DNA from 2 places in the Prochlorococcus sp. MIT 1201 genome. Region 2 is predicted to be linked to the other one. Evidence: predicted binding sites of a transcription regulator. Region 2 holds the regulator's gene; the other holds the start of a gene.

Region 1 (15,760 bases), 780 kb from region 2:
CGTTTCAGAGTCGTGATCGCCCATGGACTGCTGAGTTCTTGCATCAGCTCTAGCTGCGGATTAGCGATCGCCTTCACCAAAGTAGCCAACAGAGCTTTTCGCTTATCCAATGGGGCGCAGTGGCGTTTCATCGGGTTGTCGCTAGCCCAGGTGGCGACCTTTGGGAACATCGCCACCAAGCCTTCCAACAGTGCTTGGTGGCCGCAGGTTGGGGGGTCGGCGCTGGTGCCAAACAGGGCGATGGTGCCCTGATGCTTGCTCATGGAAGCAGGGTCTGAAGTTGGCACGCTTCGTTGGCCGCCAGCTCTGGCCAATCGATCAGCCAGCGCCGGACTTGAGGGTCGTTGGCAGCCAGGCGCCTTAGCAGTGCAGCGGGTTGGGCCTCGCGTCGTTGGCTGCCAAGCAGTAGTTCTCGTGCTGCTAGGCGGCCGGTGCGTCGTGTTGTGTGCACGGCGAGGGCTGCTTGAGCGAGGGCAACTGGGGCTGCTGGCGCCAGGCTTAAACCGCCGGTGAAGGGGACTGCCAGCAGCAGCAACTGACGCACTGCGCTGAGCGCCAGTTGAATGCCCAACTGAGCACCTCCTAGAAGGGCATTGTGGCTTGAGAGTCGGCCGAGTAGTTGCCGGGCTGCAGGGCCGCCGATCTGCAGGCCATAGAGCTGGCAAAGCTTGACGACCAGAGCAGTGTCACAAGCCATACCTCCGGCTAGATCCAGCAGCACTAGAGGATTGGCCGCCACACCGGAAGCTTTGATGGCGGCAAAACGGCCGATTAAGCCTTGGGCTGCAGCCTTGCTTCGCTGCAACCGTCCTCGCTTGAGGACCTGGTAAAAACGATCGGCCTGGCGTAAGGCATTGAGAGCCAAAAGCAACTCACCCTGCTCCATCAGGAGCTGAATCAGGGCTTTGCGCAGCGGCTCCACTTGAGGGGGGCAGATCTTGCTACGCACAAGGCCATCAGCACGAAGCTGGGGCTCACGTGGCGCGGCGGCCACAGCATGGAGTTGTAGTTGGAGAGCTGCAGCGGGTAGGCGGCTGCGAATACTTGCCAAAAGTGCATTGCGCTGCTCTGGCGACCAGCAATCGCAGCGGTTGAGCACAAGCACGATCGGCCTGCCACTTTTGAGCAGGGTCTTGAGGGCAGCTGCTTCGATGGTGGTGAGGTCGCTGTCAAGAACCAGCAGCACCAGATCGGCCTGCAGAGCTACCCTCGCCGCTAGCCGTGCCCTGCCGGCAGCAGCGATCTCATCGATGCCGGGAGTGTCGACCAGCTCTACAGAATCAAGATTATTAATCGGTTGGCACCAATCCACCGCTTGTTGGTGACGGGTGCAGCCATGGGCTACATCGGTGGCAAAGATGTTCTGGCCCAGCAGTGCATTGAGCAGGCTTGATTTGCCGACTCCTACTCGACCAAACACTGCGATGCGCAAGCGACGCTGCTCCAATCGCTTGAGTTGGCGATTGAGTGCGATCAGCTCCCCAGCGAATTGGTTGTATTCGCGGTTACTCAGCGATAGTTGTTTGACCCACTGGCTGAGTAGAAGGTGACAGCGCTCGGGGGTGGAGGGGGGTTGCGTCATCAGCTTGACTTCCTCCACCAGCCGGCCAGTACGGCCAAGACCGCTTCGGCACCGATCACGCCCACGAAACCGCCAAACTCATCAACCACCACTCTCACGCCGCTGTTGTCACGACGGAAGCCAGTGAGTAGTCGATCGGCGCGAATCATTTCAGGTACAAATTCCACCGTTTCACTGAGGTCTGCAGGGGTGAGGTGACCCTGATCCTGCAGAAGGGCGGTGAGCAGCCTTTCGCGGCTGGCCACGCCAAGAACTTTATCGACTTCTTTGCCAAGCACGACCCACCACTCGGCGTTGTGGGTGAGCAGTTCAGGGCGAAGTGTTTCAAGGTTGGCAGCAGCATCGAGGGTGGGAGCTGCTACCCGGGGGATCATCAGGTCGCGGGCTGTGAGGTCGTTGAGTTGGAACACCTTGGCGATCATGGCAGCTTCATCGGCTTCGATCTGCCCTTTTTGCGACCCCAGCCTTGCCAGCAGCCTGATTTCATTCTCATTCGTGCTCAGTTCGTTCTCGGCGGTAATTGCTGGCAATAACCGCTCGAGCAAAACCACCACAGGACGCATCAGCAGGCCCAGCAGGTGCAGCACTGGGGCACTGGAGAGGGAAACCGATAGGGCCAGGCGGCTGCCGAGAGATTTCGGCAGGATCTCGCCCAGCACGATCACGAGCAATGTGAGACCTATCGAAAACAACGGCAAGGCCACATCACTGATGTTGTGCTTCTCAAAGACATAAGCCGCAAAGGCTCCAAGCATCAGGCTGCCGAAAATGTTGAAGCCGTTGTTGGCGATCACCAGTACAGAGAGAGTGCGTCCCAGCCTTTGACGGAGTTGGGCTAAGCGTCTGGAGCCAGCGATTGGTTGGGGCCGTGCGGCCAGCTCATGCACTTGCACAGGATTCACTGTGAGCAGTGCTGCCTCCACACCTGAGCACAAGGCAGAACCGGTGATAACGACAACGACCAATAGCGTTAAGACCAGCAGGTCGTTGCTCATGCCTGGCGGGGGGGAGTAAGGATGTCGTGGTTGATCACGACAAGTCGTAAATGCTTTGGCCACTCCTGATCATGGCCACGCAGTGTCACCGTCTTAGGCATCAGGATTAGTGGTGATCCGCTAATGGCGGACGATGGCATGGAGGGTTCCCCCTGCATGGTGTTCTGCTGCCATCCTGACGTCCAAATGCTGTTGTGTCTCTTGCCGTGACCGATCTGTGTATCTTCCATCAGCGTCGCGCTTGCTTGATGGCGCAATTGGGGGGTGTGGCAGCGGTAATTCCAGCGGCTTCGTTCGTGACGCATCACGCCGATTGCGAGTATCCGTTTCGTCAAAACAGTGACTTCTGGTATCTCACGGGTCTGGATGAGCCTGATGCGGTGGCTTTGCTTTTGCCCTATCGGCCTGAAGGTGAGCGTTTTGTGCTGTTTGTGCAACCCAAAGAGCCAACGACCGAGGTATGGAATGGCTTCCGTTGGGGTGTCGAGGGAGCAGTGGCGCAGTTTGGCGCTGATCGAGCTCATCCAATAGCTGAATTATCTCAGCTGTTGGGCGATTACCTCAAAGGCGCTGAAGCGATTGGCTTCAGGGTGGGAAAGCACCCAAAGGTGGAGCCGCTGGTTCTTGAGGCTTGGGCCAAGCAACTCGATCAGGCCCCACGCAGCGGCGTATCAGCGCTTGGTCTTGTGGCCCCTTGCCCTTTCATCCATCAGTTGAGGTTGCGCAAGGGAGCAGAGGAAATCGAGCGCATGCGTGAGACGGCTCGGATTTCTGCGCAAGCTCATCAGCTGGCTAGGAATACGGCGCGTCCGGGCATGAATGAGCGACAGCTGCAGGCTGTAATCGAGCAGCATTTTCTTGAGCAAGGCGCGCGCGGCCCTGCCTATGGATCGATCGTGGCCGGTGGCGATAACGCCTGCGTGTTGCATTACACCGCTAACAATGCTCCGCTTGTTGATGGCGAGCTGGTGTTGATCGATGCAGGCTGTTCGCTCGTTGATTACTACAACGGAGATATCACTCGTACATTCCCTGTTAACGGACGCTTTAGCGCTGAGCAAAGCGCTCTCTACGAGCTGGTTTTAGCAGCGCAGCAGGCAGCGATCGCTGAGGTAAGACCGGGTGGCACTGCTGATCGCGTGCATGATCTTGCGGTGCGGGTGCTCGTTGAAGGGCTTGTGGAGTTGGGTTTATTGCTTGGCAGTGTTGATGGACTGATTGAGCAAGGGGGCTACCGACACCTTTATATGCATCGCACTGGCCATTGGCTTGGTCTTGATGTTCATGATGTAGGCGCCTATCGCCTTGGTGAGCATCCGGTGGATCTTGAGCCCGGCATGGTGTTAACAGTGGAACCGGGTTTGTATGTCAGTGACCGTTTGCCAGTGCCAGAGGGGCAACCTGCGATTGCTGATCGTTGGAAGGGGATCGGCATTCGTATTGAAGATGATGTGCTGGTGAGTGAGCAGGGGAATGAGGTGCTCACATCGTTAGCGGAGAAAAGTGTTGAAGCCATGCAGCGATAAGCGAATCACTGTTGCTCTGGCGAGATCCATTACTGCAGTTGAAGAGGCCTGACAGCTGCAAGCAAAAATATTCGAGATAATCAATGATCTTTTAAGCGTCTAATCCCAGTGCAGCGTTCCCTTCATCTTCCTCTGTCGCTTGCTGGTGTTGCTGCTCTTGCACTGGCTAGCACTCCCATCCAGCCAGTCGCTGCTCAAGAGGATGGCAATGCAGCAGATCTCGGGGTGATGGAGATCAACCTCAAAGATGCTGTGCAGTTCAACTGGGGTTTTCAAGGAGCACTGCAAGGAGCCGGAACACCCAATCAAGCCGGTATTGGAGCGTTTCTTCCGATTGCCGTTGGTGAGAACAGCGTTTGGTTTATTGATGCTTTAGCCAATGCCAACTTCTCTGATCGAGATAGTGAAAGCAGCATCGTTAATACCGATGTCGCTGGTACAACCATCTCCACCTCAACCCGTTTGGGTTACCGCTGGCTCAATGGTGATCGCAGCTGGATGTATGGAGTGAATGCTGGCTATGACAGCCGGCCAATGAATACAGGTGATGCTGATACCAGCGTCAATGTCTTTGATAAGCGTGATGTCTTCTTCTCTCAAGTTGCTGCAGGTTTAGAAGCAGTCTCTGATATCTGGAACTTCAATGCCTATGCATTGGTTCCAATCGGTGATGTCGAACACAAACTGAACAGCCATTACGACGGTGGTGCTCTTGATACCTACGGCTTAGATGTTGGCTACAGCATCACACCAGATTTCAATGCTTCTGTTGGTTATTACTATCAGCAAGGTGATCTCGATGATGCTGATGGTTCTGGTGTTAAAGGAAGACTCGCCTACAACATCAGCAATGGTTTAACTCTTGGAGCCAATCTTTCTTACGACGAGGCTTTTGATACACGCTTTACAGCAGACATTAAATATCGCTTTGGCTCTAATGGCTATGGATCACCAAGCAAGAAACAACCAGCAGTGATGCCCGCAATTCAAACGTTATCTACAACACCAGCCAATCGGGATGTAAGGGTGCACGACTGCGGTGTGGAAACCTGTGAGTGTCATGACGGAACCTGGAATTGTGTATGCTATGTGTGCTAGGAGGTAGATTGATAAATAAACTGGAACCGACAATACCTACAGAGAAATCCGATTATATGTACACGCTTGTGAAAAAATGAATCCGATGACCATTGTGTGAGTGATGATACCCTCTAAAAGCCCCTGCATTAGCCGGGGCTTGCTGACTCTTCAACCACCTCGCTATTGGCTTGAAACAACCATCGATACCTGGCGCGTTGACTTGCAAAAAGTTGCCTTGATGTCTTCTTTAGCAGGTAAAAATCAGCAATAGTTTTTTGCATTCATGACAAATCTATCGTCAACTTTATCTGCCAGAAAACTACTTATATTGCCCAACTAATCACCACAGCTTGAGAGTCTGATCTCCATCTCTGATGCCATTGGCTTTTCTAAATCTCACCGCTACTTGATGCCAATCCTCTGGGATTTGATTGAGACGAATATCGAACGCAAACGGTAGCTGTTGTTGGCCTGGAGAAACCCTCTTCTTCTTACTTCTAGTTCTTGCACTGCTCACCAGTCGTTTAAGCATGCGGCTGCCCCAATGGCACTTAGGAGCGCCTTTACTCTTATGGCGATAGCGCTGGCAGAAACGCTCATAGCGCTTGGCGCAGCCATCAAGCGTTGCCGATAGCTTTAAAAAGGCAGGACTCCATTCGCTGATGCCATCTGATTGCAACCTGCTGTAGTGGCCATAGTTGCTATAGGGATCAAAGAATCCTTTCCTTACACCTGCTGCTTTGGGATTGGCATGGATATACCTCAAGGTATTCAGCATTCGCCGGTGATCTTTGGGGTGGATCGGCGTTGAGAAATACCTGGCCTCCCAGAAGTGCCCGCAACGTCCGCTCAAGCGGTTGAGTGCCATGGCGGAGTACCAAGCGAACCAATGCATCAACCTCGGCAAATCCTTGGCATTGGTTGGCTTAAGCAGCAAGTGAAGGTGGTTAGCCATCAGGCATAGCCCATAGACCCTCACGGCAAATTTCTGCTGGGCGTTGTTAAGTACCGCCAACAACACATCACGCCTTAACCCTGTAGCAATCAAGAACTGCCGGCTATTGCAACGCAGCGTGATATGGAAACTGCAGCCAGATGGCAGTAAGCGTTTTGCGCGAGCCATGGGCTGGCGGCATCAGCGCGCAAGCATTAGCCATGCTTTCACCCAAATTCCTTAGCAGCACTACGCGAGATCAAGCAGATGGCCGAACCTGGCCAGACGACATCTTCACCAGTTTTTGAGGGTCTCGATCGCATCGGTTGTGCAGCTCAGAATGTGATCGGCGCCGGCCTGCTTCAGTCGATCTTCATAGGCGTTGCGTGCTTCTTGTTGCTCGATCCCATGCAAATGGGGTGGCGCGACTGCCAGGCTCATCCATTGCTGCTCGGGTTGTTGCTGGCGGGCATTGATCACTGTGCGCACATCGGCCACCGTGTCGCCTAGGTAGGCGACTGTTGGAACGCCTTGACCCAATCTCCTACCAGCAAGTTGGCTGGCTAGTTGAAGCAGGCCAGTGGGATCTGGTTTGTCAGGTGCTTCGCCCATGGCGATCAAGGCTGGATGCTTGAGCCCCAAGCGTTGTTCCAATACAAATCGGGCAGAAGGAGGCTCAGCACCGCTAACAAACCCCCAGGCGAAGCCGAGCGAACTCAGCTCCTCAAAGAATCTTTGATTAACTAGCAGTGGCTCATTGCGGATAAAGCCCTGCCAATTGCTGGGGTCGCCATTGGGATCACCGCCAAAATAAAAACGACTAAACACGTCTATGAGCTGCTCGCGGCTCGGTAGGTCTAGGGCTTGGTTACGGCTTTTCTGATCACGTCTGAGGAGCTCCAGGCTGGCGTCCCAGTCGTTATTCCAGATGCCTTCTGTTTTGAGTGCGTCGATCACGGCGACGCTGGGACGCCAGCCGCTGTAATGGTGCACTGTTTCCTGGATGGCGCGGCGGTAGCTGGCTGCTACATCGCGGATCACGCCGTCGATGTCAAACAGCAGCAGGCCTTGCAGGTTCAGTGGATAGAGAGTGTTGAGCGACTGTTAGGTTAGTTGTTTGTTCAGATTCCTTGAGCGCAGAGAGCATGACGGTTTCCGAAGGCGCTGCCGCTGATCAAGAGGTCGCGAGCACGGCCGCTGCAGTGGCTGAGGCACATCCACAGGCCACGACGGACGTCGTTGAGGATCAGGCGCAACCCAAGGAGGAGCCTCAGGAAGGCCGTCCTATGATGCGTGGTGGCAGTGCTGCTCTAGCGACTGCAACGATCGATGCTGATGGTGTGCCTTCTGGATATACCCCAAAGGCCGATGAAGGTCGCTTCTTGCTGAAGATTCTGTGGCTGCCAGACAACGTGGCTCTGGCTGTTGATCAAATCGTTGGCGGTGGTCCCAGCCCTCTTACGGCTTACTTTTTCTGGCCTCGCGAAGATGCATGGGAAACACTTAAAGGTGAGCTAGAAGGCAAGAGCTGGATCACCGATAACGAGCGCGTTGAGGTGCTCAATAAGGCCACGGAAGTGATCAACTACTGGCAGGAAGAGGGCAAGGGTAAGAATCTCGAAGAAGCCAAGCTCAAGTTTCCAGACGTCACCTTTTGCGGTACGGCTTAATCAAGCCAGCCGAACGAATGAATTCTGCAGACCCGCTCCGCCTCTAAGGCGGAGTTTTTTAATGGCAAGACTGAAGCGGAGGTTGCATGGGCTAGCGTGCAGTTCAGGCTCCAGAGCATGCGTCTTGCTCAAACGCAGCAGCAGAATCCAAGGTGGCCTTGACCTCAAACAGCTCCTCAGCCAGCTCAGCACTGATCGTGAAGGTGTCGATTCCTGCTGCCGCCAAATGGCTGAGATCACGACGACTGCGCAAACTAGCCACCAGAAGTTTGCAGCTGCTGCCAACTCCTTCTAGGGCTCGTTGCATCGCTATCAATTCGGTGTAGCCATCAAGGCCTTGATCGTTAATCCGTCCGAGGTAGGGGGCGATATGTTGAGCGCCCAAGGCCGCAGCGATCAAGACCTGGGAGGCTTCAAAACAGGCCGTGAATGTGATGGGGATTTCTGCGGCGATCAGGGTGCTTGCTGCTTGGCTTCCTGCTTGGGTAATCGGCAGTTTGACGTGAACAGTGAGAGCTGGAGTCGTCAATTGGGCCAAGGCAGCGCCGCATTCTGCTAGCTCGATGGCATGCTTTCCCCATGCTTGAAGATGTAGCTCTAAACAACCCAGTCGTTCGGCAGCAGCAGCCAAGCTCTTGAGATGATCAAGTTGGCAGGGTTGTTGGGCTCGTCTCAGCAGTGTTGGGTTGGTTGTGATGCCACCAAAAAGACCTGTAGGAAGCCATGCTTCCCATTTGCTTGGGTCTGCGCTGTCGAGTAAGAGCTGTAGCGTCAACTCAATGCCCTCAGCAGCTGCCTATTGATTGGCTTATTTAGTGGCTTGAACTCGTGCTCGGGCGCGATTGAAGTTCTGTTGTGCCTTTATTTTTTCGGTTGAGGCTTCCTGGCCTTCCATTTGGCTCACTTTGGCCTTGGCCTGCTCTAGCTCTGCTTCAGCCGTTGTTGTATCAATGCTCTTGCCGAGTTCGGCACCATTCACCAACACGGTGACATCGTCTGCTTCAACTTCGGCGAATCCACCCATCAGGGCAATGGAGTTCCAGGCCCCATTGGTTCGAACCCTCATCACACCGATATCCAGGGCCGTGACAAGCGATATGTGGCCTGGCAGGATGCCAATCAGGCCTGTGGTACTAGGAAGAATCACCTCTTCAGCAGTGCCGTCGAACACACTCTGGTCAGGTGCCAGAACGCGGAGGGTGAGAGACATGGTTCGGAGGCTTGGGTTTGAAGTGGAGAAATTGAATGGGGATGAAAGTGATTAGCGGGGAGATGTCTCACTCCCCGTTGGGCTTTAACCCTTTGCTTCTGAAGCCATCTTCTCGGCCTTAGCTTTGACCTCGTCGATGTTGCCAACAAGGTAAAAGGCTTGCTCAGGTAGATGGTCTAGTTCACCGGACATGATCATATTGAAGCCGGCGATGGTTTCTTCCAGCTTGACGTACTTGCCGGACATGCCGGTGAAAATCTCGGCGACAAAGAAGGGCTGGGAGAGGAACTTCTCAATCTTGCGGGCACGATCTACTGTGCGGCGATCATCTTCTGAGAGTTCGTCGAGACCAAGGATGGCAATGATGTCTTGCAGTTCCTTGTAGCGCTGCAGTGTGGCTTGCACGCTTCGTGCTGTGCGGTAATGCTCATCGCCAACAACTGATGGCTGAAGCATGGTGCTGGTGGAATCCAAAGGATCCACAGCTGGGTAAATGCCCTTGGCGGCCAATGCACGAGCCAGCACAGTTGTGGCGTCTAAGTGGGCAAATGTTGTGGCTGGTGCGGGGTCGGTGAGGTCATCTGCGGGAACGTAGACGGCCTGAATCGAGGTAATCGATCCCTCTAGGGTTGAGGTGATGCGCTCTTGAAGTGCACCAACGTCGGTGCCAAGGGTGGGCTGGTAGCCCACGGCGGAAGGCATGCGACCCAATAAAGCAGAGACTTCTGATCCGGCCTGCACAAAACGGAAGATGTTGTCGATGAACAGCAGCACGTCTTGCTTGTTCACGTCGCGGAAGTGCTCAGCCATGGTGAGAGCTGAAAGACCAACGCGCATCCGGGCGCCAGGGGGCTCATTCATCTGCCCGAAGCAAAGAGCGACCTTCGACTTCGATAGGTCGTCGGAGTTGATCACTCCGGATTCTTTGAATTCCTCGTAGAGGTCGTTGCCTTCACGAGTGCGCTCGCCCACACCACCAAAGACAGACACACCACCGTGTTCTTTGGCGATGTTATTGATCAGCTCCTGAATCAGCACGGTCTTGCCCACACCGGCACCACCGAAGAGGCCAACCTTGCCGCCTTGACGGTAAGGAGCCAGGAGATCAATCACCTTGATGCCAGTTTCAAAAACTGTTGGTTTGGTCTCTAGCTCAGTGAGTTTTGGTGATGGTCTGTGAATCGGGGCAGTTGCATCGGTTGTAACAGGACCCTGCTCATCAACTGGTTCGCCGAGCACGTTGAAGATCCTGCCCAGAGTGGCTTCACCAACGGGCACGGAAATTGCAGCGCCGGTGTCGAGGGCTTCCATGCCACGAACCAGACCATCCGTGCTGCTCATGGAGACCGCACGCACTCGATGGTCGCCGAGGAGTTGCTGCACTTCGGCAGTGATGGCAACATCCTGACCGGATGGGTTCTTGCCCTCAATGCGAAGGGCATTGAGGATCTTGGGCAGCTTGCCGGCAGGGAATTCCACATCCAGAACCGGGCCAATCACCTGACGAATGACGCCCTTGGTGCCGGCGGTGGCGGTAGCTGCAGCGGCCATAAGAAAATAGAGTTTTGCAAGGGGTTGCGTGTCTAACGCATTCCCTTTCAGAGCGGCGCAACATTACCACTGCATGGCGAGATCTTCTCAGGGTTCGGTGACCCGCACAGGTATCGACTAGTCGGCACAGCATCAACACACATAGGGTTGGCACTCAATGGCCACGAGTGCTACTCCAGGTCGTTATGTGGTGCTTCGGCGCCCTGTTCTTGCTCTTTCAATACACCCATGGCAGCTGTTTCTCTCAGCGTCTCCACCGTTAAGCCTCTCGGAGATCGCGTTTTTGTGAAAGTCTCTGAATCAGAGGAGAAAACTGCGGGCGGCATCCTTTTGCCTGATACCGCCAAGGAAAAGCCCCAGGTGGGCGAGGTGGTTCAAGTTGGCCCTGGAAAGCGCAATGACGATGGTTCCCGCCAGGCTCCCGAAGTGGGAGTTGGTGACAAGGTTCTTTACAGCAAGTACGCAGGTACAGACATCAAGCTCAGCACAGATGAGTACGTGCTGTTGTCCGAGAAGGACATCCTTGCTGTCGTCAACTGAGCTTTGCGGCTGACTCTGACTTTCAGCAGACATCGGCTTTCAACTGACCAAATCCATCATTTTTAAAGGACAACGCCTCCCATGGCTAAGCGCATTATTTACAACGAGCAAGCTCGACGTGCCCTTGAGCGCGGCATTGACATCCTGGCCGAATCCGTGGCCGTCACATTGGGCCCCAAAGGCCGCAATGTGGTGCTTGAGAAAAAGTTTGGTGCACCCCAAATCATCAACGATGGCGTCACCATCGCTAAAGAGATTGAGCTTGAAGATCACATTGAGAACACTGGTGTTGCTCTGATCCGTCAGGCAGCTTCGAAGACCAATGACGCTGCAGGTGATGGCACGACCACAGCCACTGTTTTGGCCCATGCCATGGTGAAGGCCGGCTTGCGCAATGTGGCGGCTGGTGCCAATGCAATCTCCTTGAAAAAGGGGATCGACAAGGCTTCCGACTTCCTCGTGAGCAAGATTGAGGAGCTCGCCAAGCCGATCAGTGACAGCAACGCCATCGCTCAGTGTGGAACCATTGCTGCCGGCAACGACGAGGAAGTGGGTCAGATGATTGCTGACGCCATGGACAAAGTCGGCAAGGAAGGTGTGATCTCTCTTGAAGAGGGCAAGTCGATGACCACTGAACTGGAGGTCACCGAGGGGATGCGTTTCGATAAGGGCTACATCTCCCCTTACTTCGCCACTGACACTGAGCGGATGGAGGCTGTGCTGGATGAGCCCTACATTCTCCTCACTGACAAGAAGATTGGCTTGGTACAGGATCTGGTGCCTGTGCTCGAACAGATTGCCCGCACTGGCAAGCCCCTGCTGATCATTGCTGAGGACATTGAGAAGGAAGCTCTCGCAACCTTGGTGGTCAATCGTCTTCGTGGTGTGCTGAATGTGGCTGCCGTGAAGGCGCCTGGGTTTGGTGATCGCCGTAAGGCCATGCTCGAAGACATGGCAGTGCTGACCAATGGTCAGTTGATCACCGAAGACGCCGGTCTTAAATTGGACAATGCCAAGCTGGAAATGCTTGGTACAGCTCGCCGTGTGACCATCAATAAGGACACCACAACGATCGTTGCCGAAGGCAATGAGACGGCGGTGAAAGGGCGTTGCGAGCAGATCAAAAAGCAGATGGACGAGACTGACTCGACCTACGACAAGGAGAAGCTGCAGGAACGACTTGCCAAGCTGGCCGGTGGCGTTGCTGTTGTGAAGGTTGGTGCTGCCACCGAAACCGAGATGAAGGACAAGAAGCTCCGTCTTGAAGATGCCATCAACGCCACCAAGGCAGCAGTTGAGGAAGGCATCGTCCCAGGTGGCGGCACCACACTGACTCACCTCGCTTCTGATCTGCAGAAGTGGGCTAATAGCAACCTCAGCGGTGAGGAGCTGATCGGTTCCAACATTGTGGAGGCTTCCCTGGCTGCTCCCTTGATGCGCATTGCTGAGAATGCAGGCGCCAATGGTGCTGTCGTGGCCGAGAACGTCAAGAGCAGGCCTATCAGTGACGGCTATAACGCTGCTACTGGGGATTACATCGACATGCTTGCTGCAGGCATTGTTGACCCTGCCAAAGTCACCCGTTCTGGTTTGCAGAATGCGGCCTCGATTGCTGGCATGGTGCTGACCACTGAGTGCATCGTTGCTGATTTGCCCGAGAAGAAGGAGGCAGCTCCTGCAGGCGGTGGCGGCATGGGTGGTGACTTCGACTACTGATCAAAGCCGGGACTCTTCGGAGTCCCACAAGTCACATGTCATCAAGAACAGATCAAAAGCACCCTTCTGGGTGCTTTTTTTTCGATATGAAGGACGATCACTGGTAGCAGCGATGAGCGAGTTGTGCTGATCAATAGGCATGATCATTGCAGCCTTAATGCTTGCATTGCAAGATCAATTTGAAGCTAAATTTACTCTAGAAATGTTCATGATATCGCTTTCCTTAATGCATAGACAGCGGCACCAGTGCGTTCGTAAATGTGCGCTTTTGGGCGCTTCATTTCGATGCCATATGGATTAGTGAAGATCGCAAATAGTATGCGTGCAAATCTAAATAAATTCTTCTTTGTTGACGTTTTGCTTGCGTCTTCCTGTTTGACCAGTAACAGTATCTCTTCGGTAATAATTTTGTGGTCGCCAAATGCTTTCAGCATCTTTTCTTTCTCTGAACTGTTGATCGTATCGAGGATGATCCTTAGGCCTCTGATTGAGTCTCGGTCACCTCTTGTAATCTCCCTGGTAATACTTTGATAGAGATTCTCCCATTTGTATGGCTCTTCTTTAAATAGATATGCAGCCCGATTGCTTGAGCTTGCCTTTGACAATCTCGCCTTTTCATCTTCTTCATTTTGTTGTGATTTCCAGTAATCATATAAAGGAGAAGCCTTCTCTATGATTGTTGCAAGTTCTTTTCCTTTGGGAGGCATTTGGTTTTCAGGGTAAATGATTTTTTATGGAGCACTGATTTTTGGCAAGAATGCCACTGAATGGGTTGGCAGCCTCTCGCTGAGCTGCAGACTGGCTAATTATTTGACGCTTTGATGGTCAATACCTGTTTCTTTCTCATAGGCAATGACTAGGTCGACCAATTCTTTCTTGAGTAATCCTTTTAGCTTATCATTTGACTCCTTGGCGGGAACTATTTGCTTTTCATCCGTTTGTGTGTCTTTCGTTACCCCAGCATTAAGCAGAGAGACAAGCCTTTTCAATGAGTCAAAAATAATAAAAGTAATCCTGATAAGAAGTAAGATGATTGTATCGGTTGTGATCTTTTCTTCTGGCGCCTTTGATGTTTTCTCCTCTGGTGCCTTTGCCATTTTGGGTTTCCGATAAATGTCTTGTCGATAAGAAATCAGGAGAGCAAGTCGCCATTGCCAACGCTTTGATTATAGCTTGAATCCCATTTGTGGCATAGTCTTTAGCCTCTTGATTTTAGCAAAGGAGCTTTGACTTGCTTTTGGGTGCCAGAAGCTTTGATGCTTGATTTTTCATCCCTTCGCTTTGTTGTTGTATTCATTGTAAGCCGCAGAAGCGTATTGTAATTCTTCGTCTATGCATCAGAGATCCTCTCTTTATTGTTTTTGCCGCTTATCGTATACAACATAGCTTGATGTTTTATTTCAGCCATCTGTGCTTGCTTGATCATCACTAAAATTGCTTTGTTGGCTCAGTGATGAGATTCTTGTTGTGCTCAAGATCACCTTTGCATTGCTACTGCTGCTTTAGGCCAGAGCATGTTGTTGATCGATGACAATTGCCTATTTTAAATAATAACTTAAGGCAGGCAATCTTTTGAATAAGCTATGTCTATGCTAAATCGCGGTGAGTTTGGATAGGCCTGCTTCCCTTCCTGTTGCCATCCTCAACTTTCTTTTTTGCTTTGAGGTGTATTCCACTAGCTGCCTTACTTCTGAGTTATGCAGGAGGGGTTAAGTTGTAGTTTGGCATGCAAAAACATGGTGATGAGTTCGATCTCGATTGGCGAGGTTAATCACATGTTTGTTCAACCCTTTTGGCAATGATCTTGCTTGCCTACGGAGGAATCAAAGCTCAGCTCAAGTGAGCCAGCCAGCGCTAAGGATCACTGCAAGAGTGAGGAAGATGGCTAGGCATGTCCAGGTGATCCTGTCCAAGGTTGCCTCGGCGCTGCTGGTGCTTGTGAAACTGGAGCTGCCGCTAGCGGATATCCCTCCCATGCCACCACCCTTGGGGCTATGCAACAGGACCAACAACATCAAGAGAACGCCAGAAGCGACCCAGACCCAGGAGAGAAAAGAGGTAATCATGGCCTCAGTCTAGGGATGTGTTGATCATGCTCTGACTTCGGCTCGCGATCGTTCGCCTCAAACGGGTTGAGGGAGTCGTGCAGAGGGCGTTGGTGAATCAATGGCTTGAATCAACGATAAGCCTGACATGGCATCGGGCTTAGGTAAATCCAGCAGTTGCAGCAGCGTAGGTGCGATGTCAGCCAGGCCACCACCTTCACGCAGCTGGATGTCATTGCCGTAGCCAGCCAGCTTGCGTTTCTCTCCTTCTACCAAGATCACAGGTACGGGATTCGTGGTGTGAGCCGTCCAAGCCTGACCATCTGAACCTTGCATCAGTTCGGCATTGCCATGGTCTGCCGTGATCAACAGAGTGCCGCCCATTCGTCCGGTCGAATCCAGCAATCGGCCGATGCAGCGGTCCACGGTGCTGATGGCTTCCTGAGCGGCTCCCATCACACCGGTGTGCCCAACCATATCTGGATTGGCGTAGTTGATGACGACCAGTGAATACACACCACTCTCAATCGCGTTCACACAACTCTCGGTCAGTGTGTCAGCAGCCATCGCTGGAGCCAGGTCGTAGGTAGCCACGCGGGGGGATGGCACAAGATGACGCTCCTCGCCTGCTAGTGGCTGTTCGATGCCACCATTCATGAAATATGTGACGTGGGGATACTTCTCTGTTTCTGCGGTGCGGTATTGGCGTAGGCCGTGTTCAGAGACCACCTGACCGAGCAGATCATCGAGTGATTCGGCGGGGAACGCTACTCCTACAGGGAGATCGTGTTCGTACTGGGTGAAGGTAACGACATCGAGGCTGGGCTGATTGGCTCGAGGGAAACCATCGAAGTCTGGAAGAGTGAGGGCTTGCACCAATTGCCTGGCGCGGTCAGGACGGAAGTTGAACA
Region 2 (15,760 bases):
GCCCCAGGGATGCCGCACTCGACTGAAGTGCATCCATCGGGTGCCCCGAAGCTGGGAAGCACTTCATCATGTCGCGTACCCGGAAACTCACGCGACGGTGCATCTGCACCTCAGCTTCAAAATCACGAAGTTGCTGTGGGCTGGGCAGATCGCCCCAGATCAACAGATAAGTGGTTTCCAAAAAGCTGCTATGCGCTGAGAGCTCCGCAATTGGATAACCCCGATAAGCAAGCCGCCCCTGCATTCCATCGATATCACAGATGGCGGATTGGGTTACTGGCACTCCCTCCAGCCCCGGACGAAAGCTGATACCACTGCGATCGTGGCGAATCTCCCCAACCTGCTCCTGCCCCACCGCATCTCAACAACTGCTTGGCAACCTAAGCGGAACAGGGCAACAACACCGACGGCCTCAACAACACCTGCAGCGTTGCCCTGCCAGCAGGGCTTCGTTTTTGCTGCGACCATCTGAGATGTGCAAAACCAGCCTTCTTCAACACCAGGCAGCCCGTAGGCATGCCAAGCAACCTTGCTGCTAGATGGTTCAAATCAGGTTCATGACCCACCAAAAGGCAGCGCCCAACTAATCCTTCAAGCAAAGGCCAAGGATCCCTGCCAGGCAGCAAGCCACTCTCGAATTCCACACGCCCCGCCAGACCTGCCTGCTGCGCAAGTTCGGCCGTCTGAGCCGCACGCAGATAAGGACTACTCAGCAGACGATCAGCAGCAAAGCCAAGGCTTCGCAAGCGACGAGCGACCTCCATCGTGCGCAGAATTCCTTGCTCTGTAAGTGGGCGTCGCGAATCATCAACGCCATAGCAACGCTGCTCAGCGATGCCATGGCGCAATAAGAAAAGATCAACCGAGGTTGAGGCGGGCACGCATGCGAAGAGAAGAGCTTTGCTCATCTTGATCAGGCCCCACAGCCATGGCCAACCCCTGCACACTGGGCTGCAATGAACCATCAGCAAGCGTTTGCATCAACGTCCAGGGACGCCAATGCTGAAGCTGCACGCGACCAGGACTTGCACCAAGAACCAGCTGTTGAGTAAGCGGACGATCATCTCGATTGAGATTGTTCAGCTGACGAAGACGAGGCTGTAACGCCTTGCCCTGCTTGCGCTGCTGTAGAGCCGCAAGGGTCTGCCCCCACCAGGCCTGGTCTGGCTCCTCGGCCAAAGCAACGCCCAACTGAGCCTCAAGCAAGTTCTTAGTGGAGCTTTGTTGACGTGCCAAGCGCGTCCACACCTGCAGAGATTCGTCATCAGACGGCAAATCCGAACGAATAAAACCCTGCTCAGTCAGCGCATCATCCACCACCGAGACAGCTGGATGGTCCTGCTTGGTCGCAACCAGCCAGCCTTCGGGCTGCTGAAGCCACAACAACGGTCCATCGTCCAAACCAGCAATCGTGGCAGCCGAAGACAGTTCATTTGCCTTCAACTGCTGACGCAGTAAGGGACCTAACCACTGCACCAGAGGATCCTGATCTGAGGGATCAAGTAATCGAGAAGGTGAACTCAGCAAAGCGAGTGCCTCCGCCTGACCACCAGCCGAGGCAGTGAGCTGAGCAAGTCCATCAGCTGCTCCAACCTCACTCGCAACGGCTTCCAGGGGTTGCTGGAAACGCAACAGCCCTTCCAGGGCCAAATCGGACCCTTCAGGCTTCAAGGCAGCCACCAAGCTCAACAGATCCTCCCGCTGGCTGAGCTGCTTAGGCAGGCCTAACCAAGAGTGAAGAGCGGGCGGCGAGGCAACCATCAGCGCCACACCATCACCAAGCTGGCGCACGATCTCGACAAGCTCCTGATCGCCAAGTTGATGCTGATCAGACAACTGGGAAACATCAAGAGCCTGTTCCAATACCCCCCGGCCGGAGGCAAGCAACAACAGGTCATCGTCGATCAATGCTGTTGCCAAAGGCTGTGGATTACGCCCCCTCAAAGCCCCTTTGCCACTAATCACTCCCATCCCCCGATAGCGGCTGATCTGCAGATCTGTGCCAGCCAAGCTGCGGGCTTGCCAAAAGCGCTGTAAAAACCGCCTCGCACCATCCTGATCTCGACTCTCTAGAACCAAAAGCCAACCCATGGATGCCTCTGGCCCGTTGGGTTCCAACAGAGCCATGCTCACTTGCGGACCAAGCCAGTCGACCAACTCCGACTCAAAATCCAAACCAGCGAGTGCGAAAGCACCATCACGAATCTGCTGAGCACCATCGCGAGCCTTGCGACGGTTGCGTGCCGGTGCTACAGCCTGGGCATAGGCCGGCACACGCACTGGATCCATCAACCAATGAACGGCAAGAGCAGCATCTCGAGGCACAAACCTTGCCGCACGTGGCAACTCCAGTGGCTGATCAACCAAACGCAGAGGGTTTTGGCGGGCCATAGCCCATCCAAGCCCCGCCACCAATGAGAACAGGACAAACACCGTGGCTACCACGGCAATCAAAAACGGGCGGGCCTTCATGGGCCGGCAATGGGACTCTTTAGATCATCTTTATCCATTAATCATCTGATCGTCTTGCGCCCAGTATGAAGCGCTCACAAAGTCAACAACAATGAGTCGATTGACAGCCCTGTTTGTGCAAGCCAACTGAATCGCGAACAGCAGCAAAATTTCCGCCACAAAATCTTGTCGAGCTACATGACGAGAAACACAACAGCTGCAATCTGGAAAGAAGCATCGAGACTTGGTGATGCTGGGTTGCAAGCAAACTGCGCCAACACTGAGGCCGGCTTAGTGAGTTCGTGACAGAGCACAAAAGAAGGGCAACCCCCCCGTACCATCAAGATCCCGACGTCACCGCTTTGGAGTCGCTACCGGCACGACAACAGCAGGTGCTTCAAGCAACGGTGCACCACTACGTGGACACGATTGAGCCCGTCGGCAGCAAAACCCTGGTGCAACGCTTTGGCCTCCAAGCGAGCGCCGCAACGGTTCGTTCGGCAATGGGAGCCCTTGAACAGCGTGGCCTGCTCACCCAACCTCACACCTCGGCGGGAAGAGTGCCGAGCCCGCAGGGCTATCGCCACTATGTGGACTGCTTGCTGCCGCCTCCAGGATCGGCGGCGCAGCACCTGGAACGGGAACTGACAAACCTCAGTCTGCGCTGGGCAGCTCTCGATGACTTGATGTGGCAATTGGCCCGTCGCCTCACCGATTTCACCGGCCTGATGAGCTTGATTACCAGGCCCGCACGGCCAAAGCCAACGCTTCAAGCCGTACGCCTGGTGCGCAGTGGCGACCGGCTGCTGGTGATGCTGGTTGAAAGCTCCAACCAAGCCAGTCATCTCAATCTGCGCCTGCCCCATGAAGCCAGCAACGAACTCGAAGCCATCGAGGAGTGGACCCGCGATCAACTGGCCACAACGGGCAACGGCAGCCTCGACTGGTCGAGCCTGCCACCGCAGCTCAATCTGAGCGGATCTTTACTGCGAGAGGCGATTCACAGCCACAGCCAAGCTCAAACACCGGCTGAATCAGATGCAGTGTTCCACGGGATGTCCAGGCTGCTTGCGCAGCCAGAATTCAGCAGTAGCGCCAGCCTCCAACCTTTACTGGAACTGATGGATACGCAGCCAGCTGCAGTGGTGCCAGTGGGCAGTGAGCAGCTTGGAGGCGTGTGGATCGGCGCAGAGCACCCCAAAAGCGCCCTGGAAGCCTGTTCTGTGGTGCAAGCGAGTTATCACAGCTCCGGGGAAGGCATCGGACAAGTTGCTCTCGTTGGCCCGATGCGCATGGCTTATGCCACAGCCAAGGCAGCCGTGAGCAGCGTGGCGAATCACCTTGAAAGGTTGCTCTGCTAAGCGAGACAGCTAGCCATGAGTTGCAAACTTTTTTGCTACGACTACCAAGCTTCGACGACTAGGTTTTCGGCGGTATAAACGGTTCAACAAAAACTGGAAATGGAGCCCATGAACTGATTAATCTTTGCGTTATTGGTTCTCGTGATCAGTTACTCGTTAACCCCTTGCTGATGGTCAAGCTCTGATGCCATCAGCTCATGGCTCGAGCAAAACGCTTACTGCCGGCAGCCATCACTCAAAGCTGATTGCCCAGTTTCTCTGCCACGGTGTTGACATCTTTATCGCCACGGCCAGAGCAATTGATCACCACTTCTGTTCCAGCGGCGAGAGTGGGGCAAAGCATCTCTAACCAAGCAAAGGCATGGGCCGTCTCTAGAGCAGGAATAATTCCCTCTAGTTCACTCGCCAAGCGCAGGGCATCCAAAGCCTGCTGATCGCTAACCGCGGCATACTCCGCCCTACCAATCTCACACAGGTAGCTGTGTTCTGGACCCACTCCTGGGTAGTCGAGGCCGGCACTAATCGAATGCGCCTCTTGCACCTGACCTTCATCATCCTGAAGCAACAAACTCATCGCTCCATGCAAGACGCCTACTCGACCTTCGGTGATTGTTGCCGCATGACGACCAGTTTCAACACCATCACCAGCAGCTTCCACTCCAATCATGCGCACAGAGCGGTCCTGCACGAAGGGATGAAACAAACCCATGGCATTGGACCCACCACCAACGCACGCCAAAAGAACATCAGGCAAGCGACCGAAAGCCTCAGCACACTGCTGCCTGGCCTCCTGACCGATCACGGCATGAAAGTCGCGAACAAGCATCGGATAGGGATGGGGACCAGCCACCGAACCAAGGATGTAATGGGTGGTTTCCACATTGGTGACCCAATCACGAATCGCCTCACTCGTCGCGTCCTTCAACGTGGCCGTGCCTGCAGTGACAGGCTGCACTGTGGCCCCAAGAAGACGCATGCGGAACACATTCAACGCCTGACGGCGCATGTCCTCAGCGCCCATGTAGACGACACACTCAAGACCAAAGCGGGCACACACCGTGGCAGTTGCCACACCGTGTTGACCCGCACCTGTTTCGGCAATGATCCGCTTTTTACCCATGCGTAAGGCCAACAGAGCCTGACCCAAAGCGTTATTGATTTTGTGGGCGCCTGTGTGATTGAGATCCTCACGCTTGAGCCAGATCCTGGGGCCTCCGTCTGAACGGCAGTAATGAGCTGTGAGGCGCTCAGCCTCATAAAGCGGCGTCGCCCGACCCACATAGCTACGCAGCAGCCGATCCAACTCAGCGGTGAAGGCAGGATCTTTCCATGCCAGCGCAGCTGCTTGCTCCAGTTCAGCCAAGGCAGGCATCAAGGTTTCGGGCACGTACTGGCCCCCATATCTGCCGAAACGCCCCTGGGCAGAAGGTCGCGCACTCACAGCGAGGTCCGCATCTTTGGGCTGAGAGGGCAAAGTGCTGGTCACCAGTACGCCAGGCAAGAACAACACCAGCCTAGGAATCGAAAGAATCACCCCAAGCAGCAAAGAGTGCTTTCGTTTGAAGCCGCAAAGTTAGAGGGAGTCTTTGCCAGCCAACTCAACCATCCGCCGCATGGGCCCTGCCCAAGCCAGACCAACAACGAAAAGACTGGCAGCCGCTGCAATTGGAATCAGCTCTCTACTCAAGCTGAACGCCTTCGCGTTAGCGCTGCAATCGTTGGCGCAGCAACCATCCAGCAGAGCATCACCAGCAGCCATCGGATCGCGGAGTTGCATCTGATCACCGCGAAGATGGCATGCAGAAACAACGACCCCCGTACATTCACAACATTGGCGATCAGACAATGCCCCGAGGTGGCTGGCAAGAATTCACAGGCCCAGGTGGTTTTTCAGGGCAATCCAGAGCGATGGCGCGCCCCGATGTCAGCCAAGCCAATCCCAAGGAGCAACAAGCTGTGCGGGTGCAACGCACACGCGGAGGCAAGCGTGGCAAAACAGTTACCCAGATCACTGGGCTGGCACTCACCGCTACAGAAACCAAGGCTTTGCTCAAGCGCCTTAAGGCCCGTGCTGGCACAGGCGGAACAGTCAAAGACGATCTACTCGAGCTACAGGGCGACCAGGTGACCCTGGTGATGGACTTCCTGCAAAGCGAGGGCTTCCGTCCCAAACAAGCTGGTGGCTGAAAGGAGCTGACAGATCAGCTAGGCGGAATGGAGAATGGCAGCCCAATCAACATCAAGACCATGAGCTCTGCCCCGCAAGGAGAGACAAACCCCAAGGGCACCAACATTGTCTGGCATGAAGCCTCCGTAGACCGTCAATCGCGAGCACAACAACGCGGCCACCGCAGTGCAATCCTCTGGTTCACTGGCCTATCCGGTTCTGGCAAGAGCACCCTTGCTAACGCAGTGAATGCGGCACTGTTTGAGCAAGGTCTTGCCACCTATGTCTTAGATGGCGACAACATTCGCCATAGCCTCTGCAAAGACCTCGGATTCTCCGACTCAGATCGAGAGGAGAACATTCGCCGCATCGGCGAAGTCGCCAAGCTCTTCCTCGATGCCGGTGTCATCGTGCTCACCGCTTTCGTCTCCCCCTTTCGAGCTGACCGTGACAAAGCACGCAAGCTTGTAGATGTTGATGATTTCATCGAAATCCACTGTGCAGCGGACCTAAGCATTTGCGAAGAGCGAGACACCAAAGGGCTCTATGCCAAAGCCAGGGCAGGCGAAATCAAAGATTTCACTGGTATTTCAAGCCCCTATGAAGACCCTGCATCACCCGAACTAAAGATCAATACCGGTGAGCAAAGCCTGGACAGTTGCGTTGAGATCGTGCTCAAGACTCTGCTGGATCGAAAGGTAATTCCCGCCACGCATCAACCAGTGTCTTAATGCAACTCGCCACGGGAACGGCCAGCAATAACCCCAAGAGCTGCCCAAAACCAAATAATGCTCCTGTTCTGGCACCAATCGGCAGAGCAATCAGCAACCAAGCAGGCTGCAAGCCAACGATGCTTCCCATCAGGCGCGGTTGGATCACTTGATCCACAATCTGACCAACAGCGATCGCAGCGGCCAAAATCTCTAGACCCATGCGGGGGTCCTGTAATGCGAGCAGTGCACTCACACCAACAATTGTGAGCGCACTGGCGTAGGGGATCAAAGTCGTAAAACCAATTAAGACCGCAAATAACACTCCAAAAGGAATATCTAGCAGCGTAAAAACAGCAATTTGGCCGCCGCTGAGAATCAGTGCAAGCAAGACTTGCCCGGCAAAATAACCACGGAATGTGCCCGTGATCGTATCGACCACAAGCTTCCTCCATTGATCTGGCAGCCAACGAGCCAGCCCAGCAGTAATTGGATCGCCCCCCAGCAAAAGAAACACTGCCAAGACAAGCACCAACAACGTGTTGATGGTGATGCCAAGAGTGGCTCCAAGAATGCCGAGTAATTGCTGACTCAACTGAGTCGCTACGCCGCTCAATCGGGTCAGTAGATCACTGCTGAAGTCTCCGAATTCACTGGGCAATCCCCGACCCGAAGCCCATCCCTGCAGCCGTGTAACCCAACCTTCTGCAGCCACAAGCCAGCCGGGTAATTCATTGATCAACTGGCCAAGCTGATCAATCAGACGGGGCACCAAAGCAACGCCCGCCAACACCAACAAACCCACCGTCAAAACTGCCACCACACCGATAGCCAGCCAACGGGGCAACCCCAGACGCTGATTAATCCAGCGACTGGGAATATCTAGCAAAAATGCAATCAGCGCTGCCGTGACAAACAGCCCTGGGAACGGAGCTAAAGGCAGTAGTAACTGACGCAGCACCCAAAGATTGAGGGCGAACAGAGGCAAAACCAGACTGAGCCGCAACCAGATAGGGAATACCAATGGCCCAAGCATCAGAGAACTCTCATTGAGATCCTCAGCAGATCAGTCATAGGCTGAAGCTTGGCTCCTCGCAAAGAAGCCTGCCACCAAAAGGCAAGCCAGCAGGCAATCCCAACAAACTTAAAGCCCTCTTCAAACAACTGCACTGTGGCGTAGCCAATGGGTAAAGACTCCTGGAAGCGATCACTCAACACCGAGAGGCCCAACAGCAAGGGCGCCGCCAGGAATGCCACACCATCAGCCTGGATGACTCATTTGCAAAAGCGTCCGCAGAAAGAAAGCTGTAATGATGCAGTAACAGCCAGCTTGAGCTAATTGCGCAAGGCTCATGCCGTAAGGAAAGATCATCAAGACAAAGCAATCTGGAGAGCATGGCCACCCTTAGGCATTAGGGCAGAATTGTCTCTAGAGGCGTTTGGCTCAGCGGTAGAAAGCCTGCCTTATAAACACGATCTCGCTGGTTCTATCCCGGCATCGCTAATCACCTAAAAGGTCTAGTCAATGAATTTGGCTCTTTCCCCAACGCTGGCTGCATGTCGGCCCCGGCAATGGCCAAAGAATCTGTTGGTTTTCGCTGCTCCACTTTTTGCCTTCCGCTTCGAGATTGAGATTTGGCAGCGAGCACTTGCTGCACTTGTGGCTTTCTGCTTGATCTCTAGCGCAATCTATCTACTGAATGACTGTCTTGATGTCGAGGTCGATCGAGTTCACCCCAGCAAAAGATATAGATCCATCGCCTCTGGGCTGGTCACGGTGCCTGCAGCCCTAGCAACAGCCTTGATGCTCACAGTAGTCAGCCTCAGTTTCGCAGCCGTAATTACTCCAAAGTTGGCAGGCGTGGTGCTGCTATACGGCCTCATTCAGGTCGGCTACTGCTTAAAGCTGAAGCACCAGCCGTTACTTGATCTTTTCGCTATCGCATCGGGATTCTTATTGCGGGCCATCGCAGGTGCTGTTGCTGCTGGCCTACCCCTTTCCCCCTGGTTCCTTCTCACTGTGGGACTGCTAGCGCTTTTTCTAGCTATTGAAAAGCGCAAGGCCGAACTTCGCGTAACGAAGAACGCTGGGGTAACGACCCGCACAGTATTGAAGCGCTACTCATTACCTCTGCTGCTGCGGCTTGAAAGCTTGGTGGCAACCAGTTCCTTTATGTCTTATTCACTCTGGGCCGCCGGTCCAGCTCTGAAAGGAGCGTCAACCAGTTGGATGCTACTCACCGTACCCTTCGTACTAGTAGGGATTTTCCGCTATCAGTTGCTCAGTGATCCTGAAGAGGTCGAACGCCGTGGCACATTGAGACCAGATCTCAATGGCGAAAAGCCTGAGGAGATTCTGTTGAATGATCGCGGCATTCAGTTCACCTTGATCGGCTGGGTCTTGACTACTTTGCTGATCGGGTTAGTCAACCACGCAGCTGCATAATCATGGCGATTGCAGTTTTTGATGTGGACGGCACTCTTTTGCAGGGTGATTGTCTACTGATGGCATGCCGACGATCGCGTGGCGCCTTGGGCACAGTCTTGGCAGTCCTGATCTGTATGCCTTGGCTGATTGCATGGCAACTACGGCTCATCAAAACTGGACGTTGCAAAGAGAAGGTAATTGCAGCCTTTCGTATCTGTGAGGCCGTTAATCAGGCCGCATTGAACGATCGCCAGGATTGGTTACTGCCAATGCTGCAGCGTCAACTACGTGATGAAGCTGTTCAGAGATTGCAATGGCATCAGAAGCGTGGTGATCGAGTATTGCTCTGCTCTGCTTCACCGCGCCTACTCTTACAACCACTAGCCGATGTTTTGGGCGTAGAACTGCTCTGCACTGAATTAGCAAAAGTAGACGGTTTATGGCAACCGCAATTGGTGAGTGCTAATTGCAAGGGCTCCGAGAAGGTGCGATGCCTGGAAGCCCATTTAGGGCCACTAAAACATTTCACAATTGAAGCCTATGGCGATAGTCGGGGCGATCGGGAACTACTACAAGCTGCCGCGATCCCCCACTACCGCAGCTTTTGTACTGAACCAAGGCCCTACCCTGCTTTCTCGCTGGGCGCTTTGTTGCCATTGATAGCTCTGACCCTGCTGAGCTATGGGCTGTTGGGGAGTTGGAGCCAGGGCGACAAGTTACTTCCGCTATTTCTGCGCCTTTTGCCACAGATATCAGTGGGGCTGCTGCTTGTACTGGTTAGCTATACGGTTCGCTACGGCAGGTGGAGGCTGTTACTGGCGGCTCTCTCTTTGCAACCACCCGTAGCAGATGATGCCAGGATCTGGATGGGTTCCTATGCTTTTACCGCTACGCCAGGTAAAAGCGGAGAAGCTGTTCGTTCTTGGCTACTCAAGCAGAACTGCAATATCCCGGCACCCCCGACTCTGATGGCGTTGGCGGTAGAGCGCCTCACTGACGGTACTTCTGTACTGCTTATTTTGTTGTTCAATCTGCCCTTGCTGCTGTATTGGAAACTGCCTTTGGTCTTGCTATGCACCTTGGGGCTAATTGCTGTGATCGGGTTCTGGCTGTTGGGCTGGGGACGCGGGTTGAGATCGTTGTTTTGCTCGACTGCTAACAAGTTGCTGCCTGAGAAGTTTGTCAGCGCAAGCGGAGATGGTCTGATTGCATTACGGCAATTGTTGCGAGCGCAACTCTTGCTAACGGCAACCATGATTGGGGTAGTGGCATGGTCATTAGAAGGCCTCAGCCTATGGATATTGATTAAAGGCATCGGCGCAGGCGGCATCAACTGGAATGAAGCAACAATTGCTCACACGGCCGCTGGCCTCCTCGGAGCTCTTTCCCTATTGCCAGGTGGACTTGGCAGCACCGAGGCAGGCACCATTGGTCTGTTGAATCTCCAAGGTGTACCTCTTGCCGTCGCCACTCCGGCCACTCTGCTAATCCGCTTGATGACTATCTGGTTCGCTACGGGTCTAGGAGTGTTGTGCTTGCTATGGCAAGAGCGTAGAAGCTGATGTCAGCTGCTGACTCTGAACCCAGTCAAGGCTGGAAACCAGCATGGAGCAGTTTCATTGCCCTGACACTCATAGCTGTGGCTTTAACGGCGATGCTGCAGAGGCCAGCTTCTGAGCGCCAAGTACTTGTAGCGTCGACCCACAAGCTGCTGCTGTGGCTTCCAGTGCTCTACGGCATCGTGGCAGTCAGCTATGCAGGCCGTTATTGGCGCTGGAGGCTATTACTGGGCCGAATTGGAATCGGTCGACTGAGTTGGGCCGATCTGATCGGCTGGTTTCGTGGCTTTGCCCTCACGGCAACCCCCGCCAAGTTGGGCGAACTCAATCGGATTCGGCAGCTCCATAGGCAGCTGAACTACCCCCGCAGCCCCCTGGTGCACGTCTTTGTAGTTGAACGCATCGCTGATGCATCTGCCGTGGCTTTTCTGCTGATGCTATTGACGCCGAATCAATTGCTGGTGCATCTTTCAGGCCTGAATTGGATCGTTGAACTACTGCTAGCTGTGGGGGTGTTGGCTGTTGTTTTCTTTTCCGCCTTACGCCCCCTGCGCTGCTTCTTATCCAATCGCCTAAAAAGCTGGCATCATCATCTACCCAGCGGCGCTCTGGGGCGCGCCATCTGGCCCGCCATATTGATTTCAATGGCGCTGTGGGCCAATGAGTCCTTAGTGCTTTGGTTACTGGTGCACTTGCTGAGCCCTACACCTATCAGCATCCCAACAGCCATCAGCATTTATTTGCTGTCTGGTGTCATCGGCATAGCTTCATCATTACCTGGCGGGGTTGGAGTGAATGAGACCGTCACAGTCTTGCTTTTAAGCAGACTGGACATTGGCCCTGCAGTGGCCCTGCCGGTTGCGGTGCTTAGGCGGATTATAAGCCTTTGGTCAATCGTGGCTCTCGCTGCTGCGATTAGGATTTTCTGGCCTTATCCAGCCTTCTCATCTAGCAAGTTTGCGAAAGGATGAACACTATGGGCCAAGCAGCGAGAACTCCGATTCGCAGCTCCTTTGTGCTTGGAAGTACCAGTGAAATAGCCAAGGCAATTTGCCATGAGTTGGCTCGATGTGGCTGTCGTCAGTTCCATTTGATTGCCCGCAACCAGGCTGGGAACGAACAACTGGCCGAACAACTGAGAAATCACTATGGCGCAGTCGTCACCCAGGAGCAGACCGATCTTTTGACTGATGTAGCCCTTGATGGTCCTGGCAAGCCGCAGGTGGGCAACTATGACTTGTATTTGATCACTGCGGGTTCTCTTGGTGATCTCGAACTAGCGCGCAACGATGCCACTGAGGCCTTGCGAATCACAGCTGCAAACTACAGCGGTCTGCTGCCATGGTTAACCGCGATTGCTACTCCTGAGCGGCTGTCTGGCCCGGGGCGGTTGTGGGTGTTCAGTTCAGTTGCAGCTGATCTTGGCAGACCCTCCAACTATCACTACGGAGCAGCCAAAGCTGCTCTTACTGCGTTCTGCGAGGGTCTACAACTGCGCTGCCAAAGGAAGCCTTTTGCAGTGCGCACCATCAAGGCTGGCTTTATGGCCACATCGATGACGATTGGCAAGGCACCAAAAGTTCTGTGCGTCAGTCCACAATCGGTGGCGCGTGATCTACTGAGACGCCCCAACCGTAGAGGTATCGAATACCTCCCCTGGTGGTGGGCACAGATCATGTGGTTCATTCGCTTGTTGCCTGCGCCCTTTGCTTCAAGGCTGTGACCTTGCCCCTCTCTTCGCAAACACAAATCCTCAGCGGTTGGGGCCGCACAATGCCAGTGCAGGCAAAGGTTGTGCAGCCAGCCAGCGTCCAACAAGTCCAGGAGCTAGTGCGTCAGGCCAGCCCGGCCTCACTGATCGCGAGAGGGCTAGGCCGCTCATACGGTGATGCGGCCCAACTGGATGGTGCCTCTGCGGTTGAGATGGGAGCCTTTGATCAAATCAACCTTGATCTTGTCAAAGGCTCTGTGACAGCCGGCGCAGGGGTAAGTCTGAATCAGTTGCTGCGGGTAATCGTGCCGGCAGGCTTTTTTTTGCCCGTCACCCCTGGCACTCGTAACGTCACCATTGGCGGTGCCATTGCAGCAGATGTGCACGGCAAAAACCATCACGTTGATGGCAGCTTTGGCAATCATCTCCAACGGCTGTTGCTTATTGATGGCAGAGGCGAGCTGCGTGAGCTCACCCCCAGCGGGAAAAGCAGCGTGGATGAAATCGAACAGTTCTGGGCAACGGTGGGTGGGATGGGTCTCACCGGCATCATCGTGGAAGCCACCTTTTCACTCATCCCAATCAGCAGCTCTTTGATCAGCGTCAATACCGCTCGATATCACAATCTCGATGAGCTGATGGCTGCGATGGTGGCGTCTGATAGCAATTACCGTTACAGCGTCGCCTGGATCGACAGCCTCGATGCAAAGGGCCGCGGAGTTCTCAGCTGCGGTGACCATGCCATGGCCGAACAACTACCCACCAGCCAACAGGCGGATCCACTGGTTTACGACCCCAAGCCCTTGGCCTCAGCACCGACTTTTCTCCCTGGAGGGCTACTCAACAAGCTCACCGTACGAGCCTTTAACGAAGCCTGGTTTCGCAAGGCACCCAAGCAGCGGCTAGGTGAATTGCAGACAATCGGAGCCTATTTCCACCCTCTTGATGGTGTGCAGGACTGGAATCGTATCTATGGCCCGGCCGGTTTTTTGCAGTATCAATTCGTTGTGCCAGACAACGCCTCACACTTAGTGCTCTACACGCTAGAAGCCTTGCGAAAAATTGGCACTTCGAGCTTTTTGACTGTGCTCAAGCGTTTTGGTCCTAGCAACCCAGGCCACTTGTCGTTTCCAATGCAGGGATGGACACTTGCAGTGGATCTTCCTGCAGCGGTACCGGGATTATTTGAGGTACTTGACCATCTAGATGAACACATAGCTGCTGAGAATGGCAGACTTTACCTAGCGAAAGATTCGCGCCAATCAGCCACAATCCTTCGCCGAACTTATCCACGACTGGAGGAGTGGCAGCAAGCAAGAGAAAAGCTTGACCCCAGCAAAGTCTTCTCTTCAGACATGGCTATTAGGACTGGACTTTAGACCAATCATTCTCATCAATCTAGAGAACACTCCCTGACACTATCTGCATTTATATGACGCAATCATTCTGCGCCAACAAGTCAATGCTTCTCTAGCTAACATGATCGTTGTCAACAAGTAGTGTCATCGGCTGGAGATAGCGAAGAAGATACAGTCTAAAACTATTCATCTTGAAGCAAATCAGCTAAGCCAAGCATTGGCTTGCAAAGAATACTTAGAAATTTTGCTTAAGCCAAATACTGCCGGTTGAATCATCCCCAATCGGCTAAGGATTGGATTCAAAAGCAATATCGTAAATCACAAGCATACTTGCCAGAACATACATTCAGCCAAAAGAGTGGTTGCCAAGCCCACATTACAAGAGCTTGCAAAGCCCATCAACCAAACAGTCTACACATTAACAAAATAGAATGGCAGTATTTAGCGATCTCAAGAAGAGATATTCCAATGGAAGTAGCGTCAACAAATCAACCTTTGCAGAAATTTTATGCCAGCTATGTTGCATTTATTATGCCCAATAAGTAGGCCTTGCAATGTGATTTAAAGCTGGCTTGATCCTACCGGTCAGCGCCAAGGCTAAAATCAAGAAATTAATAGAGGCTTCTATTGATTTGAAAAAACATGGATGGCTACAGCTTTTTATGAGTCACTTCTGGGGGGTCTCATTATCTTCAGCAGACAGCATTGTGATGCTGATGCTTTCCGCTACATTCCTCCGAGGCATACTGCGCAATATTAGTGAAAACAATAGCTACAACGATTCTTGGACTGTTGGGGAATGGCTTATAAACTACTCAGGAGGCTTTGTACGCCGAGGGCTGCCTGGCTCCGGCATTTATCATCTAACAATTCTCACAGGAGTTAATCCTGAAAATCTTATTTTAGCTATATCTCTTTTATTCTTCGCAATTTTAGCGGTCTTTCTCTGCTGGCGTAGAGAGCTGTTGTTGCATCCACTGGTCATTCTTTCATCAGTAGGGCTTCTAGGGCCATTGACAACTGGCAATTTGATCCGAAAGGATTTTACTGTACTAATTCTTTTGCTTGCTTGTCTATTAATTCTTAGGGCCTGGTGGTCTCGTCGATGGTCGACAATTCCAGCTCTAATCATGATCAATACAATCTCAATTATGGGCATCCTTAGCCAGGAAATATATGGTTTTGTTGCACTACCAATATTAATTCTAATAGCAAGTTATTTGATCGCGCAAGATAGAAATTGCCATGTATTTATTTTTTGGAAAGGTTTAATAAGGGCCTTTCTATTCTTGCTCCCTACTTTGGCAATATTTTCCTTAGTTCTGCACGCACGTGGCAATAGTGAGATTGCCCATGCCATCCATAGTTCGTGGGTAGCACTTGCCGATCTAATGGGGCCGTCAGACAAGCTAATCAGTGGATCACCCGATGGAGCAATTAAGGCCCTAGCCAGGGTCCCTGGCACTCAATTTGCCAAAACCTATACAATCTTCAAAAGCTTTGCGGGTCCGATTTGGGTGCCCCTGGCTTGGCTGATAACGGCCATGGCTGGATTACGTCTACTCTTGGCAGGGTTTGGCCATAGTGCCATGGCCAATATTAATTTTGATCGCTTTCAATTACGCCGCTTTGCTCTAATGGTGGCCTCGATCCAAATTATCGCCATTGCACCACTATTTATCCTCGGAACCGACTATGGTCGCTGGCTATCATTCTGGTATCTAAGCACTTTACTAATCGTATTGGTTTGGGCCCAAACGGATCTGATTAATGTTAATCAATATTCCTCCATTCATTTACTTATGCCAACATCTATCGATTCGTACTTCATCAAAATGCAGAATTGGCTTTGTTCTGATATGCATCCGAACACCCTTCGTTGGCTTGTAATCCTTCTAGGAATACCAGAACATGCTTCCTGGAGCCTAATGGATTGGCTTACCGCCACTCCATTAGGCTATCTAATTTACCTCTAATAATTAATGATTCAATATTATCAACGCCTTGCGAATTCC

Evidence for each region. Region 2 encodes HrcA, which represses chaperone genes, less so after heat shock. Its sites were predicted from a motif close to TTAGCACTCNNNNNNNNNGAGTGCTAA; they were not measured.
Region 1: groES (co-chaperone GroES) is a predicted target of HrcA. The motif match lies at 10,696-10,722, and genes of this name have one in related genera.

What each region holds. Positions count from the first base shown of each region.
Region 1 covers NZ_CP138947.1:258,474-274,233, forward strand. Annotated here, with positions in the region: gene SIB41_RS01070 (nicotinate-nucleotide adenylyltransferase) at 1-263, opposite strand, end outside; gene SIB41_RS01075 (DUF697 domain-containing protein) at 260-1,582, opposite strand; gene SIB41_RS01080 (CNNM domain-containing protein) at 1,582-2,577, opposite strand; gene SIB41_RS01085 (hypothetical protein) at 2,574-2,807, opposite strand; gene SIB41_RS01090 (aminopeptidase P N-terminal domain-containing protein) at 2,826-4,103, shown strand; gene SIB41_RS01095 (carbamoyl-phosphate synthase) at 4,212-5,201, shown strand; gene SIB41_RS01100 (transposase) at 5,524-6,306, opposite strand; gene SIB41_RS01105 (TIGR01548 family HAD-type hydrolase) at 6,412-7,197, opposite strand; gene SIB41_RS01110 (30S ribosomal protein PSRP-3) at 7,263-7,787, shown strand; gene SIB41_RS01115 (transaldolase family protein) at 7,891-8,562, opposite strand; gene atpC (ATP synthase F1 subunit epsilon) at 8,596-8,997, opposite strand; gene atpD (F0F1 ATP synthase subunit beta) at 9,082-10,548, opposite strand; gene groES (co-chaperone GroES) at 10,777-11,088, shown strand; gene groL (chaperonin GroEL) at 11,170-12,804, shown strand; gene SIB41_RS01140 (hypothetical protein) at 13,011-13,511, opposite strand; gene SIB41_RS01145 (hypothetical protein) at 13,611-13,901, opposite strand; gene secG (preprotein translocase subunit SecG) at 14,640-14,870, opposite strand; gene gpmI (2,3-bisphosphoglycerate-independent phosphoglycerate mutase) at 14,928-15,760, opposite strand, start outside.
Region 2 covers NZ_CP138947.1:2,073,544-2,089,303, forward strand. Annotated here, with positions in the region: gene SIB41_RS10035 (citrate synthase) at 1-355, opposite strand, end outside; gene sixA (phosphohistidine phosphatase SixA) at 381-881, opposite strand; gene SIB41_RS10045 (DUF3352 domain-containing protein) at 859-2,472, opposite strand; gene hrcA (heat-inducible transcriptional repressor HrcA) at 2,754-3,812, shown strand; gene trpB (tryptophan synthase subunit beta) at 4,048-5,298, opposite strand; gene SIB41_RS10060 (hypothetical protein) at 5,386-5,589, opposite strand; gene SIB41_RS10065 (translation initiation factor) at 5,658-5,999, shown strand; gene cysC (adenylyl-sulfate kinase) at 6,027-6,710, shown strand; gene SIB41_RS10075 (AI-2E family transporter) at 6,655-7,725, opposite strand; gene SIB41_RS10080 (hypothetical protein) at 7,725-7,946, opposite strand; gene SIB41_RS10085 (decaprenyl-phosphate phosphoribosyltransferase) at 8,215-9,135, shown strand; gene SIB41_RS10090 (flippase-like domain-containing protein) at 9,138-10,679, shown strand; gene SIB41_RS10095 (lysylphosphatidylglycerol synthase transmembrane domain-containing protein) at 10,679-11,647, shown strand; gene SIB41_RS10100 (SDR family NAD(P)-dependent oxidoreductase) at 11,653-12,399, shown strand; gene SIB41_RS10105 (FAD-binding protein) at 12,396-13,766, shown strand; gene SIB41_RS10110 (hypothetical protein) at 14,013-14,291, shown strand; gene SIB41_RS10115 (hypothetical protein) at 14,318-15,721, shown strand.